Regions from separate parts of the Thioalkalivibrio sp. ALE17 genome, predicted to be linked through region 1. Evidence: predicted binding sites of a transcription regulator. Region 1 holds the regulator's gene; each other region holds the start of a gene.

Region 1 (3,272 bases):
GGCAGGTGTCCTCGGCGAAGATCACCGCGGTGGTGCCGGTGCGGGCCATCTCCAGGATCAGGTCGTTGCGCTGGTCGTCGCTGAGGCCGGCGATGTAGCGGGCCTCGAAGTCCCCGATGACCTGGATGCGGTTGGGGCGGATCAGGTTGAGGTGGCCGGCCAGTGGCAGGTCATCCCCGTCCTCGCCGACCAGCTTGCGGTCGGGGGCGGCGTGCTCGCCATGCACGAAGCGCAGATCCAGGCGGTTGCCCATAGCCTGGATCAGGCTCTCCACGTTGATGTCGCGGGCAATCCCGCCTTCGCCCAGTGCCTCGTTCATGAGCAGGGCCGGCGGGGATCGGTGGCGTGGCAGGGTGCGGGGCGCACGGGATCAGCCCTCGCGGAAGCGGCGGACGAGTTCCTGTTCCAGGCTGGCGGCATCGCCGGCCCGGCGCAGGGCGGCAATGGTGTCCGGTTGCGAAAGCCCGCGCGCCAGCTGGGCCAGCAGGTCGAGGTGATCGCTGGTGGCGGCCTCCGGGACCAGCAGGGCGATCAGGATGTCGACCGGCTCGTGGTCCATGGCGTCAAAGTCGACGCCGCTCTCCAGGCGCAGGACGGCCACGCGCGGAGCCTCGAGATCGGCCAGGCGGCCATGGGGGATCGCAACCCCATGGCCCAGGCCGGTGGAGCCCAGCTTTTCGCGCGCGGACAGGGCCTCGAAGATCGCGGTGCTGCCCGGTCCGCCGGCATCACCGCCGCCGGCGAGGAGTTCCGACAGGGCCTCCAGGGCCCGCTTCTGACTGGAGCATTCCGGCTCCAGGCGGATGCGCTCGGCGGTGATCAGCTCGGCAATGGACATGGGTCAGGAGGCCTGCTCGCGGTTGCGCTGGGCGCCCTCGGCCCGGTGATGATCCTTGACCTTTTCCTTGTGCTTGATCAGCTGGCGGTCGACCTTGTCGATCAGCGCGTCGATGGCGGCGTACATGTCCTCGTGGGAGGCCTCGGCGTGGATGTGATTGCCGCTGACCTGGAGATTCGCCTCGGCCTTGTTGAACTGGTTCTGGGTCTTCTCGTGGGTCAGCACGACGTGCACGTCGATGACCTTGTCGAAGTGGCGCTCCAGCTTCGCGAACTTCTCGTTGACGTAGTCGCGCAGGGCGTCGGTGAGGTCCACATGGTGGCCGGTCAGGTTGATCTGCATGGTCGGGACTCCTTGGTTACTTGTGGCCGGTGGGCATGGAGGCCATCTGCCGGCGTTCGCTGGATGAAGGGATGTGCATCGCCTCGCGGTACTTGGCTACGGTGCGACGCGCCACATTGATGCCCCGGTCCGCCAGGATCTGGGCGAGCCGGGCATCGCTGAGCGGCTTGTTCGCGGGTTCGTCGTCGATCAATTCGCGAATCATGGCACGGATGGCGGTGGCGGAACACTCGCCACCGTCGTTGGTGCCGACGTGGCTGGAAAAGAAATACTTGAACTCGAAGACCCCGCGCGGGGTGTGCATGTATTTCTGGGTTGTGACCCGGGAGATGGTCGATTCGTGCATCTCCAGGATCTCGGCGATATCGCGCAGGATCAATGGCTGCATCGCGACCTCGCCGTGTTCCAGGAAGCCCTGCTGGCGATGGACGATCGCCTCGGCGACGCGCAGCAGGGTGTCGTTGCGGCTGTGCAGGCTCTTCAGGAACCAGCGCGCCTCCTGCAGCTGGTCGCGCATGAAGGCGCTGTCGCGGGCATCCGATACCTGGCGCACCATGCCGGCGTAGAGGTCGTTGATACGGATGCGTGGCGCGATCTCCGGGTTCAGCTCCACGCGCCAGCCCTCCGGGGTGTGGCGCACGTAGACATCGGGCACCACGTATTCGGAGGTGGCGGCACTGATCTGCGCGCCCGGCCGCGGGTTCAGGGTGCGGATCAGGTCCAGGGCGCGCGCCAGTTCGTCCGGGTCGCGCACACCCGACTGGCGTTGCAGGGCTTTGTAATCCCGCTTGCCCAGGCTGTCCATGCCGTGTTCCAGGATCGCCCGGGCGGCCTCGCGGGCGGGGGCGTCCGGGGCCAGTTCGCGCAGCTGGATCTCCAGGCATTCGCGCAGGTCGCGCGCGCCCACGCCCAGCGGGTCGCATTGCTGGATCCAGTGCAGGACCGCCTCGACCTCGTCCACGCCGACGGGTTCGTCCTCGCCGCGGCTGATGGTCTCGGCCAGGGTCTCGAGGTCGCCTTCGAGATAGCCATCGGGGCTGATCGCGTCGATCAGGGCCGCGCCGATGCGCTGGTCGCGCGGGGTCAGGTGGCTCAGGTGCAGCTGCCACAGCAGGTGGTCCTGCAGGCCCTCGCCGTCATCGTCACTGGTGTTCTCCAGTGGGTCGCGGTCATCCACGCCCTTGGGGGCGGGCGGCGGTTCGTAGATGTCGTCCCAGCGGCTGTCGGTGGTGAGCTCCTCGGGAATCACGTCATCGCTGGTGGTAGTGGCCTCCATGCGGTCGCCTTCCACCACCTCGCCCTCCGCGTCCAGGCGCTCGGTCGCGGCCATCTCGTCCTCGTCCTCCACCTGCTCCAGCATCGGGTTGCTCTCCAGCGCCTGCTGGATCTCCACCTGTAGTTCGAGCGTGGACAGCTGCAACAGGCGAATGGCCTGCTGCAGTTGCGGGGTCATGGTGAGCGTCTGACCCAGCTGAAGATTCAGGCCGGGTTTCAGCATTGGCTATGCGGGGCGCGGGTGACCATAAGAGCGATCTTAAATCGTGCCTCGTGGTTTGTGCACCGGCGCGGGTTGTGCGCGTGCCGGCATCACAGGCGGAAATTCTCGCCGAGATAGACCTGGCGCACCTGGGGGTCGGCCAGTAGCTCGTCGGGTGTCCCGGCGGCCAGCAGGCGCCCCTCGCTCAGAATATAGGCCCTGTGGCAGATCCCGAGGGTCTCGCGCACGTTGTGATCGGAGATCAGAACCCCGATGCCGCGCGCTGCAAGGTGGCGAATTACATCCTGGATATCGCCCACCGAGATCGGGTCCACCCCGGCAAAGGGCTCGTCCAGGCAGATGAATTGCGGGTCACCGGCCAGGGCCCGCGCAATCTCGGCGCGCCGACGTTCGCCGCCGGACAGCGCGATCCCGGGGCTGTGGCGCACGGTCTCGAGCTGAAACTCCTCGATCAGCGCGTCGCCGATACGCCGGCGTTCGTGGCGGTCCAGTCCGGGACGCAGTTCCAGCACGGCCTGCAGGTTGTCCCACACGCTCAGGCGGCGAAAGATCGAGGCCTCCTGGGGCAGGTAGCCGAGACCGGCGCGGGCGCGC
Region 2 (3,272 bases), on a different contig from region 1:
CTCGCTCAACCCGCGCACAATACTCAGGCCGTCGTAGACCGCCCGCCGGGCGTCATCCAGGATCTTCTCCGACAGGTCCGTCCCCAGGATGGATACCGGCACCTTGCGCGGGGGGCGGGATTCCTCCCACTCGGAGACGACCATGGAGATGCTGTAGGCCTCCTGGCCACTGGAACAGCCGGAAGACCAGACCTTGATGCTGCTTCCCTTCGCAGCCAGCTCCGGCAACAACACATGCCGGAGGATCTCGAACGGAAAGCCATCGCGAAACCACGAGGTTTCGTTGGTCGTCATCGCGTCGATCACACGGGTGCGCAGCCGCGGATTCGGGGCTTGCCGCATCGCGTGCAGGAGCTCCGGCACGCTCTTGAAGTCGAACTCGTCGAGCAGCCGGGACAGTCGGCTCGACACCAGATACTGACGGCTGTCACCCAGCACCAGGCCGCAGCAGTCCTGCAGGAAGCGGGAAAACTCCTCGTAATCGCGGGAATCGATCACCGGTTCATCCCCGAGCACAGTCCATGGTGATTAGCATCCTGATGACGAGTCCTTGACAGCGGCGCCCGCGCCACGAAACGCAGGGGGAATCCCCGGTAGCGGGTTTCAGTATACGGTGTCGCAGGCGGGACACGACACTGGGCCCTTGTCGGCCATGTGACGCCGCCCCGGCCTTGCCGGGCGGCAACCCCGTTCCCCCCGGCGGTCATTCGACCTGTTGATCCTCGCGCCCGGTCTGGTCGAGCACCGCGTTGGCCAGTTCGTCGGGGTTGAATTTCGAGAGAAACGCATCGGCCCCGGCGCGCTTGACCATGTCGGTATTGAACTCGCCGCTCAACGAGGAATGCAGCAGCACCTTCAGATCTTTCAGGGCGGGATTGTCCCGGATCCGCGCCGTCAGCGTATAGCCGTCCATGCGTGGCATCTCGATGTCCGAGATCACCAGCTCGATCTGGTCGCGAACCGGGCCCTCCCCGGCCTTCTGCTCCAGGAAGTCGAGCGCCTCCTGACCATCCTTGAAAACCTCGTATTCGAACCCGAGACCGCGAATCGCCCCCTCGATCTGCTTGCGCGCCACGACCGAGTCGTCAACGATCACGACCTTGCGCCCCCCCGCTGGCGTGGCGTCCGCTCGGATGGACTCGGAGACCTCGGTCGGCAGAGGATTGACGATCGAAAGCACCCGTTCCACGTCGATGATCTCGACCAGCTTGTTGTCGATCTCGGTGACCGCGACCAGAAAGGATTCGCGCCCGGTTCCGCGCGGGGGCGACTTCACATCCTGCCAGTTCACATTCACGATCCGGTCCACGGCCGATACCCAGAACCCCTGAACCGAACGGTTGAACTCGGTGACCACCACCTTCTGGTCGCCGCTGTCGCTGGCACCGGCCGCGCTGCGCAGGCCCATGGCGCGCGCCAGATCAATGATCGGCACCGTGCCGCCCCGCAGCGTAGCCACACCGCGCACCACACTCATCGACCCCGGGATCTGGCGCAGCGGCGGCGACGGGATCACCTCGCGCACCTTGAACACGTTGATTCCGAAGGTCTGTGATCCACCCAGGTGGAACAGCAGCAGTTCCATCCGGTTCTGACCCACCAGCTGCGTTCGCTGGTTCACATCGTCAATGAATTGACTCATGGTGCTGCTCTCCTTGTCCCGCGCCCATCTGCCGCGAGCCGCTCCCGGGAGCTCAGTGTGCACCGCGCACCCCCGGGCTGTCATTTGCAATCGCCTGTATGCGCCTTCTGGCGCCGCTTCCCAGGGATAACGGCATTGAACGCCGGGCCTTGAGTCGGGCACCGCCCGGACAACTGGCATCAAACCTGCATAGCTTCGGGTCCGCGAACGGACGCGGCAGACCCGGGGTATTCCCTCGGGCGGCGAGGACCGGCATATGCATCCACATACAACCTGTACATCACGCTGCATCCCCATGGGGCTCATGGCTCTCGTGGCGTGGTTCGCGCTCTCCGTGCCGGCCCACGCCGAGATCCACCCCGTTGCGGAGATCCGCGCGGCCGCGGAACAGTTTCTGTTGCAGGAGCTGGACGCCGAACATAGCGACGACATCAATATCGAGATCGGCCAGCTCGACAACCGGCTCCGGCTGGCCTACTGCCATGACGGACTCAACGCCCGTTTCCCGCCCGGCGGCCGCCGCGACGGCAATACCGCGATCCACCTTCAGTGTGCGGGCCCGGTCACCTGGCAGCTGTATGTCCCGGCCACGGTGGAACGTTACGCTCAGGTGCTGGTGGCCAGTCGCAACCTCCCTCGCCAGCACACGCTGACCAGCGGCGATCTGCGCTTCCAGCGCATCGAGACGTCACGCCACGCGGGCAGTTATCATGAAGACAAGTCGGCCCTCATCGGTCAGCAGACCCGGCGCAGCATTCGTCCGGGCCAGATCATCGGCACACAGCACGTCACCCAGCGCGAGATCGTCAGCCGCGGCCAGCGGGTCACGATCCTTGCCGAAAACGGCTCGATCGCCATCCGCATGCAGGGCGAGGCCCTGGAAAACGGCACCCTCGGGGACCGCATCCGGGTCAGGAACACCTCGTCCGGGCGCGTGGTCGAGGGCGAAATCCAGCCCTCCGGGCACGTCCGGGTGACACTTTGATGCCGACTCTGTGATTGGTGTTACAAAAACCACCGCCACAGGGCTACAGTTTCAGCACACGCGGCCGTAAACACTTGCAGCACAGTTACAACGACAGGACGGCACAATGGATATCAAGGGCCTCAATACGAACAGTCTGCGCCCCGACGGCCAGAGCTCCACGGTCAAGGGCCGCGAGGACTCCAGCGGCGCGCCCAACCGGGCGCAAGGGTCGGATAGCGCCGTGACCACCGGTAACGATTCGCTCACCCTGACCGGCGCCGCCCAGGCGATGAGTTCGGCCGCCAGCGCCGGCGAGAACGCCCCGTTCGACGCGGCGCGTGTGGCCGAGCTGCGCGAGGCGATCGCCAGCGGCAACTACCCGGTGGACAACGAACAGCTGGCCGACCGCATGATCGACCTCGAGCGCCTGCTGCGCTAATCACGGACCTCACCGATGAACACCGACACGCGCCATCGCCTGCTGCGCTCCCTGGAAACCTCGATCCGGCTGGCCCACCAACTGGAAGAGGCCCTGATCCAGGAGACCCGCGCGGTCGAGGCGCGCACCCCGGAGACCCTGCAGGAAGTCGTGGCGACCAAGCAGGGGCTGCTGCAGGAACTCGAGACCGAGACCCGCCAGCAGCGCGCTATCGCCGAGGCCGC
Region 3 (3,272 bases), on a different contig from region 1:
GGGGAGTGCAGCGGTGGGGAATCCGGATGTCCTGATGTGACCCCTTGACCCCTGTGGGAGCCTGCTTGCAGGCGAATGCTCCTGCCCGTGCCCGACTCTGGCAGGGGCTTCGCCTGCAAGCAGGCTCCTACAAGGATGTTTCCACCGCGCACCTCCCTGTTCGTCATCCCGGAAACCGCGTAGCGGGTATCCGGGATCTTCAGGGCTGGCGCGGCGTTGGTGGCAGCGTCGGGAGATCCTGGCTCTTCGCTTTGCTGCGGCTGGGATGACGAGGTGTGGGGGAGCGCTGGACCTGGGGTGACGCGGGTGTGTGGGGGCGTGGTGTCCGGGGCGGATTGAAGGGCGTGGGGGAAGGCTCTGACTGGGGTGTGGATGATGGTGGTGCGTGATGGTTGGTATGCCCAGGGCTGGGCGTGGGTTGCCGTATGGGCCGGGGTCGGGCAGAAAAAAGGGCTCCGCGGAGGGAGCCCTTAACTCGGTGACCCCACAGGGGGGAGTGGGTCACCAAGGCTGTTGGTGGTGCGTGTTATGCGGCCTGGCGGTGGGTGCTGTTGGAGCGGCGGCGCATGCCACCGACCCCGATGAAGCCCGCCAGGATCAGCAGGGACAGGCCCATCAGCGCCAGGGTACCCGGCTCCGGCACCGCGAAGCGCAGGCTGCCGTCGTGGGTGGACTGAGTTTCGCTGAAGAGGGTTTGCCCTTCGCGGTCGTCGCCGTAGACGTTGTTGGCGTCTTGGCCGAAGAAGGTCTCGGGGGGCGGTGTTTGGATTGTGCCGGCGCTGGCGAAGGCCGAGACGATGAACGTCGGGGCGCCTTCCTCGTCCTCGAGCAGATCGGCGAAGTCGATGCCGTCAGAGGTGAACCAGAAGCCCGGCAGGACGTTCACGACCTGAAATTCGAAGGTGAAGGTCCCTTCGACGAAGGCACCGCCTGCGCTTTCAAACTCCAGGATGCTGTTCCCGGCATTCAGGGCCAGCTCCATCACCTGCTCGCCGGCGCTGTAGTGGGCCGCCGCCGCTTCATAGTTCTGACCGAAGCCGGGATTCGTATCGGAGATGAAGAGCTGGAAGTTGTCGTTGCCCACCGATGTGTAATTAGCGGTCACGCCGAAATTGCCGTTATCCAGGGTGCCAGAGCCCGTCACCACGCCGCGGAGCTCATCCCAGAGGAGCCCCATGGAGTAGTCCTCACCCAATCGGTCCCCGGTCCGAGGCGCAGCGGTATTGAGCGAGGTGCGGAACCCCGATGCATCGCCGTAGCCGCGGTCATAGAAGACATCGCCGACCTGAACCGGGCTGTCCGGGTCCTGAACGTACTGGAAGGTCTGGGTGTTCAGGTCGAACTGGATGCGGCGGACGTTTTCGACCGAACCGCTGTAGTCCGCGGTGGCGCCGAGGTTGATGTCGAAGTCGATGATCTCTGCCGCTGTCGCCGTGCTCGCGCCGGCGGCGAACATGCCGACAAAGAGCGAAGCGAGAAGTACTTTTTTCGCGTTCATGGGGCTCTCCTGATGCTCAATTTACAGCGATTCAACCATCGCCGGGGTCTGGCCTGGTGGCCGTGTCTGTTGCTTTCGGTTGAATACAAAGCAGGCTCCGTGCCAATTTCCGGTCTCGGAGTGGATGGCGCGCAGGGCATTGAAAATAAGGGAGAAAATTGGGTGGCAGCTGCTGAGCCATGGATCGATTGATCGCAGGAGGGGCTTGTGGCCGGGGAACTGTAAAGGGTGTCGACGAGCGGGCCGGCTGGATTCCGCCGTCAGGACGCCCGAAACCGGAGAAACCGGTAAAAATGTTTCAAAAACCGATGGTTGTGCGGATTGTTTGGCTTGTAAAGCATCTCGACAGGCCGGCCGCCAGAGGCGCGGCCGGGGGCTCGGTCAGGCCGCGCGGGCCCGCGCGAGCCGGTGCCCGACGACCAGCAGGGCCGGGAGGACCAGCAGGTCGAACAGCAGCGCCGCGATTAGCCCGAAGGCCGTCAGCCAGCCAAAGGCGGCCGTGGGCTGGAAGTCGGACAGGGCCAGCAGCAGGAACTGGCCCACCAGCACGATGGTGGTGGCGGTGATCGCGCGCCCGCTGCGGCGGAAGCTGCGGGCGAGCGCCCAGGCAACCGGGCTGCCCCGCCCGCGCCGCTGGCGATAGTTGTGCAGGACGTGGATGGTGTCGTCCACGGCGATCCCGATGGCGACACTGGCAATCATGGCCGTGGCCATGTCCAGCCAGATGCCGAGCAGGCCCATCAGGGCGAAGATCATCGCCACCGGTGCCAGGTTGGGGATCATGCTGAGCAGCGTCAGCGGGATCGAGCGCCACATCAGCAGCATCAGCAGCGTGATCATCGCGGCCACGGCATACAGGCTGTGCAGCTGCCCTTCGATCAGTAACCGCTCCTGGTCTGCGAACAGTCGGGCCATCCCGGCCATGTCCCATTCCAGGTCGGCCGGCGGGTTGGCTTCCAGGTGGTCGCGCAGGTCGTCCATCAGTGCGTTGATGGCCCGCGCCCCGTGGGCGTTCAGGTTGAGCAGGATGCGGCTGCGTTCGAAGTCGCGGTCTACGGCATCGAACAGGTCGCGGCCGTCGTAGATGAACAGGTACTGGGCGACCAGGTTGGGGTCGTCCGGGATGCGCCGGAAGGCCGGGTCTTCCTCGTTGAAGGCCCAGTGCATCTCGGCGACGAGATCCGGCAGGGACAGGCTGTAGTCCACCTCGGGGCGCTGGTCCAGCCAGTCCTGCACGCGCTGGATGGCCAGCATGCGATCCGGATCCTGCAGGCTGTCCCAGTCCGGCCCGTCGAACACCACCTCCAGCGCCATTACCCCGGAGAGTTCGCGCTCCACCGCGCGGGTCGCCTGGGTGATCGAGTGGTCGTCGTCGAAGAAGGCGTAGAGATCGGTCTCGACCTCGACCTGCCGGATCTGCGGGATCGCCAGGGCCACCAGGATGGCGGTGGCCAGCAGGACCCAGCCGGCCCGACGGATCGCCAGGTGTGCCGCCAGCGCGGTGAAGCGGTCGAGCAGGCGCAGGCCGCGCTGCGGGGCGAGCCAGTCGCCGCGATCCCAGCGCACCATGATCGCCGGCAGGAGCAGCAGTACGACCGCCGCGGCGAGGAGCACGCCGAAGGCCCCGATCAGACCGAAGGTCTCGATCGGCCGGATGCTGCTGACCTGCAGCGACGCCAGCCCCGCCGCGGTGGTCAGCGCCATGAACGCGGTGGGACGGGCCACGGCGGCCAGCGCCGCCTCCACGCGCGCGCGCCCCCGGTGGCCGCGCTGC

Evidence for each region. The regulator sigma-54, encoded in region 1, starts transcription at its own class of promoters, with help from an activator protein. The targets are predictions, from matches to a motif close to TGGCANGNTNCNTGCTT.
Region 2: flgA (flagellar basal body P-ring formation chaperone FlgA) is a predicted target of sigma-54. The motif match lies at 1,817-1,833, and genes of this name have one in related genera.
Region 3: H609_RS0102805 (PEP-CTERM sorting domain-containing protein) is a predicted target of sigma-54. The motif match lies at 1,587-1,603, and genes of this name have one in related genera.

The regions. Positions count from the first base shown of each region.
Region 1 covers NZ_AUDT01000003.1:91,559-94,830, forward strand. The annotation lists gene hprK (HPr(Ser) kinase/phosphatase) at 1-319, opposite strand, end outside; gene H609_RS0103640 (PTS sugar transporter subunit IIA) at 371-838, opposite strand; gene hpf (ribosome hibernation-promoting factor, HPF/YfiA family) at 842-1,180, opposite strand; gene H609_RS0103650 (RNA polymerase factor sigma-54) at 1,197-2,678, opposite strand; gene lptB (LPS export ABC transporter ATP-binding protein) at 2,768-3,272, opposite strand, start outside.
Region 2 covers NZ_AUDT01000013.1:51,198-54,469, reverse strand. The annotation lists gene H609_RS0109365 (protein-glutamate O-methyltransferase CheR) at 1-498, opposite strand, end outside; gene H609_RS0109360 (chemotaxis protein CheV) at 704-1,642, opposite strand; gene flgA (flagellar basal body P-ring formation chaperone FlgA) at 1,938-2,627, shown strand; gene flgM (flagellar biosynthesis anti-sigma factor FlgM) at 2,734-3,048, shown strand; gene H609_RS0109345 (flagella synthesis protein FlgN) at 3,064-3,272, shown strand, end outside.
Region 3 covers NZ_AUDT01000002.1:251,919-255,190, reverse strand. The annotation lists gene H609_RS0102805 (PEP-CTERM sorting domain-containing protein) at 527-1,498, opposite strand; gene H609_RS0102800 (RND family transporter) at 1,880-3,272, opposite strand, start outside.